DNA from 2 places in the Clostridium sardiniense genome. Region 1 is predicted to be linked to the other one. Evidence: a T-box and tRNA genes for the amino acid it is inferred to sense, from the RefSeq annotation. Region 1 holds a T-box; the other holds one or more tRNA genes.
The links. The T-box of region 1 lies ahead of thrS (threonine--tRNA ligase). A T-box ahead of a tRNA ligase gene usually reads a tRNA of that ligase, here a tRNA-Thr.
Positions count from the first base shown of each region.

Region 2: it encodes a tRNA-Thr, which carries the amino acid that the T-box ahead of thrS (threonine--tRNA ligase) is inferred to sense. The anticodon was not compared.

Region 1 covers NZ_JAIKTU010000003.1:115,947-122,068, reverse strand. Annotated here, with positions in the region: gene K5V21_RS04020 (aldose epimerase family protein) at 1-341, shown strand, start outside; gene thrS (threonine--tRNA ligase) at 474-2,405, opposite strand; T-box leader at 2,481-2,696, opposite strand; gene K5V21_RS04010 (HNH endonuclease signature motif containing protein) at 2,740-3,144, opposite strand; gene K5V21_RS04005 (hypothetical protein) at 3,326-3,883, shown strand; SAM riboswitch class I at 4,170-4,338, shown strand; gene K5V21_RS04000 (Na+/H+ antiporter NhaC family protein) at 4,423-5,727, shown strand; gene ispF (2-C-methyl-D-erythritol 2,4-cyclodiphosphate synthase) at 5,764-6,122, opposite strand, start outside.
Region 2 covers NZ_JAIKTU010000003.1:285,420-291,541, forward strand. Annotated here, with positions in the region: gene rplA (50S ribosomal protein L1) at 1-231, opposite strand, end outside; gene rplK (50S ribosomal protein L11) at 286-711, opposite strand; gene nusG (transcription termination/antitermination protein NusG) at 793-1,314, opposite strand; gene secE (preprotein translocase subunit SecE) at 1,347-1,574, opposite strand; gene rpmG (50S ribosomal protein L33) at 1,626-1,775, opposite strand; gene tuf (elongation factor Tu) at 1,979-3,172, opposite strand; tRNA gene K5V21_RS04855 (tRNA-Thr) at 3,232-3,307, opposite strand; gene sigH (RNA polymerase sporulation sigma factor SigH) at 3,387-4,007, opposite strand; gene K5V21_RS04865 (NYN domain-containing protein) at 4,101-4,613, opposite strand; gene rlmB (23S rRNA (guanosine(2251)-2'-O)-methyltransferase RlmB) at 4,629-5,591, opposite strand; gene K5V21_RS04875 (Mini-ribonuclease 3) at 5,626-6,045, opposite strand; gene cysS (cysteine--tRNA ligase) at 6,097-6,122, opposite strand, start outside.

The DNA of each region.
Region 1 (6,122 bases):
AGAGAATAGATAGTGATGATCCACAAGTAAAACTTGGATTTGGTTATGACCATCCATTTATTCTAAATAAAGAAGATAGAAGAATTGTACTTAAAGATGAAGAGAGTGGAAGAGTATTAGAAATTCAAACTGATCAGGAAAGTGTTGTTGTTTATTCTATGAACTTTATAAATGATTGTACTATTTATGGCGGAATGACTCCTAAAAGAAGACTTGGAATATGCTTTGAAACACAAGCGCCACCAATTGGATATAATGAAGTCTTTAAAGAAAAATCTTATCTAAGTGCAGGAAAAATCTATTCTAAATCAACGAAGTATACATTTAAAGTAGAAAAGTAATTAATGTGATGAAAAGAATATGTAAAAAATTAAATAATTAGGCAAATGGATGTAAAATTAATTATAAATAATATTATATATATGAAATAAAAGAAGAGAAGCTTAAAAATTTAAGCTTCTCTTTTAAATATATTATAATTCTCTGTTAGCTATTTCTGAAAGTAATCTAGCTTTGAAATCTTCAAAGTTCATTGAACCTTCATCATCATTCTTTCTGCTTCTAACTGAAACAGCATTATCATTCATTTCTTTTTCACCAACAACTAAGATATAAGGAACTCTTTCAAGTCTTGCTTCTCTTATCTTATATCCAAGTTTTTCAGTTCTGTAATCAGCTTCAACTCTTACACCACTATTTCTTAAATCTCTAACGATTTTTTCAGTGTAGTCATTGTACTTATCTGATAATGGAAGAACCTTTGCTTGAACTGGTGCAAGCCAAGTTGGGAATGCTCCTGCGTACTTTTCAATAAGCATAGCAAGTGTTCTTTCATAACATCCGATTGATGATCTATGGATAATGTATGGACGTTTCTTTTCGCCATCTTTATCAATATAAGTCATATTAAATCTTTCAGCTAGAGCGAAGTCTATTTGAACAGTTATAATAGTATCTTCTTTTCCATGAACATTCTTAAACTGGATATCAAGTTTTGGTCCGTAGAATGCAGCTTCATCATCAGCTTCTACATAATCTATTTGTAAATGATCTAATATAGTTTTCATTATTTCTTGAGTCTTTTCCCAAGCTTCTGGATTGTTAATGTACTTTTTAGTATTGTTTGGATCCCATTTTGAGAATCTGTATGAGATATCTCCATCAATTCCTAAAGTAGCCATTACATATTTTATTAAATCAACAACACCTTTAAATTCTTCTTCTAGTTGTTCAGGAGTACATACTATGTGACCATCAGCTAGAGTAAATTGTCTAACTCTTATAAGTCCATGCATTTCTCCTGATGATTCATTTCTAAATAGAGTAGAAGTTTCAGCAAATCTTACAGGAAGATCTCTGTAACTGTGTTGTTCTGCATTGTATATTGCATATTGGAATGGACAAGTCATAGGTCTTAATGCGAATACTTCGTCATCCTTTTCTTCATCACCTAAAACGAACATTCCATCTTTATAGTGATCCCAGTGACCTGAGATTTTGTAAAGGTCACTTTTGGCCATTAAAGGAGTTTTTGTTAAAACATAACCTCTTCTTTCTTCTTCATCTTCAATCCATCTTTGAAGAGTTTGAATTATTCTAGATCCCTTTGGCATTATTAGAGGAAGACCTTGACCTACATTTTCATCAGTAGTGAATAATTTTAATTCTCTACCTAGTTTGTTGTGGTCTCTCTTTTTAGCTTCTTCTAAAGCTTCTAAATGTTCTTCTAGATCTTTATTCTTTAAGAATGCAGTACCATATATTCTAGCAAGCATCTTGTTTTTTTCGTCGCCTCTCCAGTAAGCACCAGCAGTTCTTAAAAGTTTGATACCTTTCATTGGCTTAAGTGACATTACGTGAGGTCCAGCGCATAGGTCTACGAAGTCTCCCATTTTGTAGAATGAAATAATCTCATCTTCCCCTAAATCATTTATAAGTTCAACCTTGTAAGGTTCGTCTTTCATAAGCTCTAAAGCTTCATTTCTTGGTAATTCAAATCTTTCAATTTGAGGATTTTCTTTAACTATTTTTTTCATTTCAGCTTCGATTTTTTCTAAATCTTGTGCACTAAATGCACCTTCTTTATCAAAATCATAGTAGAATCCATCTTCGATTGCAGGTCCTATAGCAATCTTAACCTCTGGGAATAATCTTTTAACAGCATAAGCTAATACGTGTGATGCACTGTGTCTTAAAGCATCTTTTCCTTCTTGTGAATCAAAAGTGCAAAGACCAACTTCACAATCTTCGTTTATTGTATGACGTAAATCAACAACCTCTCCATTTACTAATCCGCAGAAAGCATTTCTAGCTAATCCTTCGCTAATACTTTTTGCTACGTCTAAAACTGATACACCTTTTTCAAATTCTTTAACTGATCCGTCTTTTAAACTAACTTTAATCATCTTAAAAAACTCCTTTCTTTCTTTATATTAAAACTAAAAATTATTTACTAAAATAAAAAAACTCCGTCTCTAAAAATTAGAGACGAAGTATAATATCCGTGGTTCCACTCTAGTTATTCTTAAGATTAAATCTTAAGAATCACTTTAATATGTCGTAACGTGACAATGACGGACTGGATTGGAGTCACTCCGAGTTAGTTTTCTGTTAAGCTCATATAAAAGTACTTACAGCTAATGTACTCTCTCTCTGTAAATGAGGATTTAACATACTCTTCTCATCAATGTGTTTATCTTCTTAAGTTAATTTATATTATAATCATACAAATTTCAGATGTCAATAAATGCTTTCATAAAGTTTCTCGAGTTTAATATTTTCGAGCAATTCTTCAGAATAGTAAGATTTACCCATTAAAATAAATATAATATCTTCTTTTTTATAGCCTTCTTTATATAATTTTATATCTTTTGTCAAACGCTTAACCATATTGGTAGAAGCGTTTAATATATTACAAAGTTCCTTAAAAGAGTAGTATCTTTTGGGAAGAAGTTTATATAGCTTTTTTTGTAATTTAATTTTATAAGAAATATCTGTTTCAAGAGAGTGATGTGGTCCTAATCTTCCACGATGGTGATATTCGCATAGATACATATAATTTAACTCTATATCAAAACCACCTTCATTTTTATGAACAATGTGATGAATATCAGCTTCTTTATTACATATTTCACAAAAATACAATGATAAACCTCCTTAATCTATATTTAATAATTATAGATAAAAAAATTAGTTAAATCAATTAACAGAATATTTATATAAAATAAAAAATTAAATTGTATAAATCAAGGGTAAAAACAATAAAAAATGGTATAATATACTATATAATATATTATATTGAGATTTATGAAGAAGGGTGATATTTATGAGAGATAACTACAATTCATTTAATTTCTGGACTAATAATGTTAACGAACACAAAGCAATAAGAGGGCATGCTTTTACAAATGAATTGCCAACAAGCAAATCGGTATATATACATGCACTTATATTTTCTAACAAAAATGGAATAGAAAATATTTATTCATACTTTTCAAATCCAAGAGTGTTATTAGGCTATATACAACACTCATTTTGTCAAAAAGCATTCTATAAATGGGCATATGGAACAGAAAAATTAGTAATGAAAATTCCAGCCGTTTCAACTTGTGATCTAATAAATAATCTTTTGAAAAAGAATAAAATTTCCAAAGAAGAAGCAAAAATAATGAAAGAACAATATACATTTTTAAGTAATCTATGGGATAAAGATGACAGCGAAATTATAACGGAGTTAGTGAAGTTTGCAAAAGAGTTTAATAAGGTTTGGGTTGGAGATAACAAACAATTCTTATATATAAAAGTATTCAAAACAGCAAAGGACTTAGGAGAATTCATTGATGATTCAATAAGAATGACAAACAAGGAAGAAGAGTTTAAATAAGGAATAGGATTATCATTAGATCAATGGAGAGAAGTATACTTAAAGGTTGGAGAAGATAAGGAATGCTCAAATATATTTAGAAAAATTCTTTTAAATAAATTATCAGAAACACTTTAATAAGGTTAATGTAAATAAGCAATTCATTTAGGTATATGAATTGCTTATTTTTATTAAATTAATATTCAAATTAGTATTAATTTGAATTATTTAGGAATATTAGTAACTTATAAATGTTGACATAGTCTATTAACATTGTTACAATAAAGCATAATCAAAATTAAAAAAAGTCTTATCAAGAGTGGTGGAGGGACTGGCCCTATGAAACCCGGCAACCTACTAATAATTAAGGTGGGAATGACTATAAGAGAATCAATGTATAACATGCATTGATTGTTTGTCATTTTTAATTATAGAGTGTGGTGCTAAATCCAGCAGTGAAAACTGATAGATAAGTAGTATTTATAGAGTGTATATAAAGCTTCTGATTTCTATCAGAAGCTTTTTTATTTTGTGTATAGGAACTTTAGGGAGGGCAAAAAATGAACAAAGAGAATAAAGGGAATTGGTGGGCGCTTTTACCATTAATAGTGTTTGTGGTTGTATATGTTGGAATTGCAATAATTGCAAAGGATTTTTATGCAGTTTCTGTGATAATACCATTTTTAATTGCATCAGTTGTGGCTTTAGTTATGAATACTAAAGTTAGATTTGAAGAAAAACTACAGATTTTCTGCAAAGGAGCAGGAGATACTAATATAATCTTAATGATTTTAATATTTATATTAGCAGGAGCATTTGCAGCTGTTGCTAAATCTATGGGGGCAGTTGATTCAACTGTAAACTTAGGGCTTTCAGTATTACCACCAAATCTTTTGGTAACAGGAATATTTATAGTTGCATGCTTCATAGCATTATCAGTTGGAACATCAATGGGAACAATAGTTGCGCTTGTACCAATAGCACTTGGAGTATCTGAAAAGACTGGAATAGCTGTAGCCTTAGTAGTTGGAGCTGTTGTAAGCGGAGCAATGTTTGGGGACAACTTATCAATTATATCTGATACAACAATAGCAGCAACAAGAACACAGGGCTGTGATATGAGAGATAAGTTTAGAATGAACTTTAAAATAGTATTACCAGCTGCAATAATTACAGCAATTATTTTTATGGTTATAACTAGTGGAACGGAAGCTATTAGCTTAGGTAGTTATGATTATAGCTTAATAAAAATCGTTCCATACATAGGTGTTTTAGTTGCAGCACTTGCAGGAATAAATGTTATATTTGTTTTAGCATCTGGAATAATTTTAGCAGGGACTATCGGAATTGGGACTGGAAGTTTTGATATTATAGGACTTTTTAAAAGTATGGCAGAAGGTATAAATGGTATGAGTGAATTAATAATAATATCATTATTAATAGCTGGTATGGTTGCAATTATAAAATACAATGGAGGAATTGACTTTATACTTCATAAGGGATTAAAAAACTTTAAAACTAGAAGAGGTGCAGAGCTTGGAATTGGAGCTTTAGCAAGCTTAGTTGATATATGTACTGCAAATAATACAATAGCAATAGTTACAGTAGGACCAATTGCTAAAGACATATCAAATGAATTTGATTTAGAGCCAAAGAGAGTTGCAGGTATTATGGACATGTTCGCATGTGCATTCCAAGGGATAATACCTTATGGTGCTCAGCTTATATCAGCAGCAGGACTTGCGGCAATATCACCTATTGAAATAATGCAATATCTGTTCTACCCATATCTAATGGGTATATCAGCGGTAGTTGCTATAATATTTTACTGGAGTAGAAGAAAAGAAGAAAATAGAGTAAAATAAAAAAGCCCGAGTTTGGGCTTTTTTATTTTAGTACATCTAGTTTACTAGGCATATGCATTGGGATGAGATTCCAAGACCTTCTCCAGTAAAACCAAGTCCTTCTTCTGTAGTAGCTTTAATGTTTATTTGATTAAACTCTATGTTTAATGCCGCTGCTACATTACGTCTCATTATCTCTATATAAGGAGCCATCTTTGGCTTTTGTGAAATTATTGTTGCATCGATATTACCTATCTTATAGTCATGAACCTTTAAAAGATTTCCAACTTCTTTAAGAAGAGCTATGCTTGATATCCCTTTATACTTTGGGTCAGTATCAGGGAAATGTGTACCTATATCACCTAATGCTGTAGCTCCAAGTAGTGAGTCCATAATTGCATGAATGAGAACGTCGG
Region 2 (6,122 bases), 170 kb from region 1:
CTTTGCGAAAACTAAAACTCTTACAGTTTTACCTGTTCCGTTTGGTAATACTACTGCCCCTCTTACTTGTTGGTCAGCATGTCTTGGATCTACCCCAAGTCTAACATGTAATTCGATTGTTTCATCGAAGTTAGCTTTTGCAGTTTTAACAGCAAGCTCTAAAGCTTCTGCTGGATTATATAAAGCACTTTTATCTATTAACTTTGCACTTTCAACATATTTCTTTCCCATTAATAAGCCTCCTTTGTGGTATTAGCGGTTCTTACCTCCCACTATTTTTGTGAATTACTCTTCAATAGTTACACCCATACTCTTAGCTGTACCTTCGATCATTCTCATTGCACTCTCGATGTTTGCAGCATTTAAGTCAGGCATTTTTGTTTCTGCGATTTTCTTTAATTGTTCTCTAGTTATCTTTCCAACCTTTGTTCTGTTTGGAACTCCTGATCCGCTTTCAAGTCCTAATTCTTTCTTTATTAGAACTGCAGCTGGAGGAGTCTTTAAGATAAAACTAAAAGATCTGTCTTGGTAAACTGTGATTACTACTGGTATTATTAATCCAGCTTGATTAGCAGTTTTTGCATTGAACTCCTTACAGAATCCCATTATGTTTACACCATGTTGTCCTAATGCTGGACCAACTGGTGGTGCTGGAGTTGCCTTTCCTGCAGGAAGTTGAAGTTTAATCATTCCAGTTACTTTCTTAGCCATTTTGTTATTCCTCCTATACTGTGGTATATACGGACAATAATTTTTTTGTCCTCCCACTTGATTAAAAGATTAGTTAATTTATTAAACTAATTTTTCTACTTGATTAAAATCTAGCTCAGCTAACGTTTCTCTACCGAACATATCAACTAAAGCTTTAATTTTTTGCTTTTCAAGATTTATCTCTTGAATTGTTGCCACGAATTCTCTAAGTGGTCCTGAGATAACTCTTATACTTTCACCTACTTCAAGATCTGTTTCTTTTGGAAGTTCTACAACTCCCATTGATTCGATCTCGTAGTCAGTAAGAGGAACTGGTTTAGATCCAGGTCCCACAAAGCCAGTTACGCCTCTTGTGTTTCTAACAACATACCAAGATTCGTCTGTCATTAGCATCTTTACTATTACATATCCTGGGAATTTTTTCTTAAGAGAAACTTTTTGTTTTCCATCTTTCTCTTCAATTACTTCTTCCATTGGTATTTGGATGTCGTGAATTAATGATTCAAGATGTCTATTTTCAACAACTTTCTCTATGTTAACTTTGACCTTGTTTTCATATCCAGAATACGTATGTACTACGTACCATCTTGCTCTTTCACTCATATTAATCGGTGATTAAACACCCAAACCTCCTTTTACTTAAGTTTCAAAACTACTTCAAAGAGGTTTTGAAAAATATAATCGAATCCGCCTACAAGTACAATATATACTACAGCGAATCCAAGAACTGCAATCAATGCTTTTTTTGTCTCATTCTTAGATGGCCACGTTATTCTTTTGAATTCCGCTTTTACATCCTTAAAGAATTTGAACACACCGCCTTTAGAGGCAGCTTTTTTAGTCTTTACATTATTACCAGTCATAATTTCACATCCTTATATTTTTGTAAGTCTGTGTCGTTACTTAATCGCTAACTATTTTGTTTCTCTATGAAGAGTGTGCTTCTTACAGAATTTACAATATTTTTGCATTTCCATTCTGTCTGGGTTGTTTTTCTTGTTCTTCATTGAGTTATAGTTTCTTTGTTTACACTCTGTGCATGCTAAAGTTATCTTTACTCTCACGGTCTGCACCTCCAGTTTTAAATATATATTCTAAGAGACATACCTCTTACTGTATCTATTTCGTGACTTTATGAGTTACTTTCTCACATTATCACAATTTATTTAAACTGTCAATAATATGTCCTTTGTAAAGGACTAGGTAATTTACCCAGTCCTTATTAAAGTACGTTTGACAATTTCAATCTTTTTTATTCTTTTGTTGACTATTCGATTACGCTAGTAACAACTCCTGAACCTACAGTTCTTCCACCTTCTCTGATGGCAAATCTTAATCCTTCTTCCATAGCTACTGGATGGATTAATTCAACGTTCATGTCGATGTGGTCTCCTGGCATTACCATTTCCATTCCTTCTGGTAATTTGATTGAACCTGTTACGTCAGTTGTTCTGAAGTAGAATTGTGGTCTATATCCATCGAAGAATGGAGTATGTCTTCCACCTTCTTCTTTTTTAAGTACGTATACTTGACCTACGAACTTCTTGTGAGGATTAACTGAACCTGGTTTAGCTAATACTTGACCTCTTTCGATTTCTGTTCTTTGGATACCTCTTAATAATGCTCCGATATTATCTCCAGCTTGCGCGTCGTCTAATAACTTTCTGAACATTTCGATTCCTGTAACAACAACTTTCTTAGTTTCTTCCTTGATACCTACGATTTCAACTTCGTCTCCAACGTGTAAGATACCTCTTTCAACTCTTCCTGTTGCAACTGTTCCTCTACCAGTGATTGTGAATACATCTTCTACTGGCATTAAGAATGGCTTATCTGTTGCTCTTTCTGGAGTTGGGATGTAGCTGTCTACAGCTGCCATTAATTCATCGATACAAGCTGTTGCTTCTGCATCTGTTGGGTTTTCTAAAGCTTTTAAAGCTGATCCTGTTATTACTGGAATATCATCTCCTGGGAAGTTGTATTCGCTTAATAACTCTCTGATTTCCATTTCTACTAATTCTAATAATTCTTCGTCATCAACCATATCTGCTTTGTTTAAGAATACTACGATGTGGTCAACACCAACTCTTGAAGCTAGTAGGATATGCTCTCTTGTTTGAGGCATTGGACCATCTGCTGCTGAACAAACTAAGATAGCTCCATCCATTTGAGCTGCTCCTGTGATCATGTTCTTAACGTAGTCAGCATGTCCTGGACAGTCAACGTGAGCATAGTGTCTGTTTTCTGTTTCGTACTCAACGTGAGCTGTGTTGATTGTGATTCCTCTTTCTTTTTCTTCTGGAGCCTTATCTATTTCATCATATTTGAATGATTCAGCGAACCCCTTGTTAGCTAATACAGTTGTAATAGCTGCTGTTAATGTAGTCTTACCGTGGTCTACGTGACCTATTGTTCCAATGTTAACGTGTGGTTTACTTCTTTCGAATTTTGCTTTTGACATTATAAATTCCTCCTTATCACTCTAATAAACCTTGCCTAGTGTTTTGTACTTTTTTATGTTGGAGCTCACGATCGGGATTGAACCGACGACCTCCGCCTTACCAAGGCGACACTCTGCCAACTGAGCTACGTGAGCACTCAAAAATATTGAGTTTTCTTTAATATACCAATTATAAAGTTTACTATCATTTTTTTTGTTTGTCAATAAAAATTAATTAGTTTATATCTAGGCATTTCTCAAGTTTTCTTTTTACTCTTTGCAGAGCATTATCTATTGATTTTGCATGTCTATCTAAATCACATGCAATTTCTTGGTATGATTTTCCATCAAGATAAGAGTTTAAAACTTCTAGTTCTAAACGAGATAGCACTTTCTCTATCTCCTCTTCTATCCTAATCTTTTCTTCTTGACTTATAACAAGTTCTTCTGGATCTGTTATTTTAAGCCCTGCTAACACATCTAACAAAGTTCTTTCTGATTCTTCCTCGTATATAGGCTTGTTTAAGGATATATAGGTATTTAATGGAATATGCTTTTGTCTTGTTGCAGTTTTTATTGCTGTTATTATTTGTCTTGTAACACAAAGTTCTGCAAATGCTTTAAACGTTGAAAGTTTATCAGGATTAAAGTCCCTTATCGCTTTATAAAGTCCTATCATACCCTCTTGATAAATATCTTCCTTGTCAGCACCAATTAAAAAATAAGACTTCGCTTTTGTTTTCACAAAGCTCTCATACTTATTTATTAAATATTCTTGCGCTAATACATTTCCATTCTTTGCTTCTATTGCTATTTCTTTATCATCTTTTTGATCAAACTCTAAATATTTCGTCATAGAATACCCACCATTCTCCACATTTTACCCTTAACACCTAACACCTTATCATATTTGCTATTATACATTAGCTATTTAAGCGAAGTCAACATATCAGCGACTTCTACGTAATTCTTCTAACTTATTTAATACATCTTCATCAATATTATCTCCTAAGTTATTTTTTTGAGAATTCATATTATGCTCAGCTTTTATTCTTATCTTATTTTCCAACCCAATAACTTCATTGTAAAACTCCAGCGAAGACATCCTTACAGCACCTCTTTGGAATATGGTTTGCTGTTCTAGCCAATCTGATGTAACTACATAAACTTCATATCTTCTACCAATAGAATGTACTTCTTTTTCTATGTATGCATCGGCAGTTTCACCATCTTTAGTGAAAACTATAGATAGATTTTTATTAATTTCTTCTTTATTTTCTATATTGCCTGCTACCTTATGACCATCAAATACTAATATTACCTTACAATCATTATAACTTCCATAATTGTGTAGTATATCCACTAGTTTATTTCTAGCTCCATCAAAGCTAATGTTTTTTAAGTCTTTTAAATTTGGCCAGGAATTTAAAACATTATATCCATCTATAAATATAATTTTCACATCTCATCCCTCTTTTTATTTTAATCTACCCTTTAATACTTCATACATCATTATACCACCAGCTACTGATGCATTTAAAGAATTTATTTTTCCAATCATAGGAATCTTAACTAATTTGTCACATTTTTTAAGAGTTAATTTAGATATCCCTCTTCCTTCACTACCTATTATTAGTGCACATGGTCCACTAAAGTCCACTTCATAACTATATTCTGTTCCCTCTATATCTGCACCGTAAACCCAGATTCCTTGCTCCTTTAATTCATCAATTGTACTATTTATGTTAGTAACTTTTGCTATTTTAACATGTTCAACTGCTCCAACTGATGACTTATAAACTGTAGGAGTTACTCCGACATTTCTTCTTTTTGGTATTATAATACCATGAACCCCACAAGTTTCCGCAGTTCTGATTATTGATCCTAAATTGTGAGGATCTTCTAATTCATCTAATATTACTATAAAAGGAGCCTCTCCCTTTTTCTTAGCATCTTCTAATATATCTTTTACTTCAAAATAATTATATGGAGTTATTCTTGCTATTACTCCTTGATGAACAGCACCACTTGCCATTGAATCTAATTTTTTCTTATCTACCTCTTTAATTACTACCTTCTTATCTTTTGCAAGATTAATTATTGCATTTATAGATCCTTCTTTAGGGCCATTTGTTATATATAATGCTTCTATTGTTTTATCGCTCTTTAAAGCTTCCATGGCAGCATTTCTGCCTATTATTAAGTCTTCTCTTACTTCTTCAACTTGATTGCTAGGCACCACTTTTTCTACTCTTGTTCTAGCTGCTTTATCTTCTCTAAACTTATCATCTCTTGATCTAACTGGTCTATCTTCTCTAAACCTTTTATTATCTTTTCCTGTAGGACTGAATTTATCTTCCTGCCCTCTCTCATCTCTACTTCTATTGCTTTTTCTATCATCTCTTCTTCTATTTTGGTTACTCTTTTTTATTCTTGTCATATTAAATAACTCCTTACCTAGTTATATTTAAAAATTACTGTTCTTTGCACACTTCTATGCTTTTATTAAATACAAACTCTAGTCTTTCCTTATCATTTATTAAATATAAATATCCAACTAAAGCTTCAAATCCTGTTGCCATTCTATAATCCCTTACATCTGCATTTTTAGGAACTGTTGCTGACTTAGCATTTCTTCCCCTCTTGTAGATATAACTTTCTTCTTCAGTTAGTAATTCCTCTATATTGTGCATTATATCCGATTGACTCTTTGCTTTAACATATCCTATAGCCTTTCTATGTATCTTATGAGCTGAAAGTTCAGTATTATTTGAAAGTATATAGTCTCTTATAAATACTTCGTAAACTCCATCTCCAACTAATGCTAACTGAAGTGGATTTAATCTTCTAGCTTCATCTTTGCTAAATTCTCTTACTCTAAAATTTTCTAACATATTATTGCTCCTTTAAATAAGGGCTGCACTTAACGCACAGCCCCTTTTTAATTAGTTAACCTTTTTCCATCTAACTC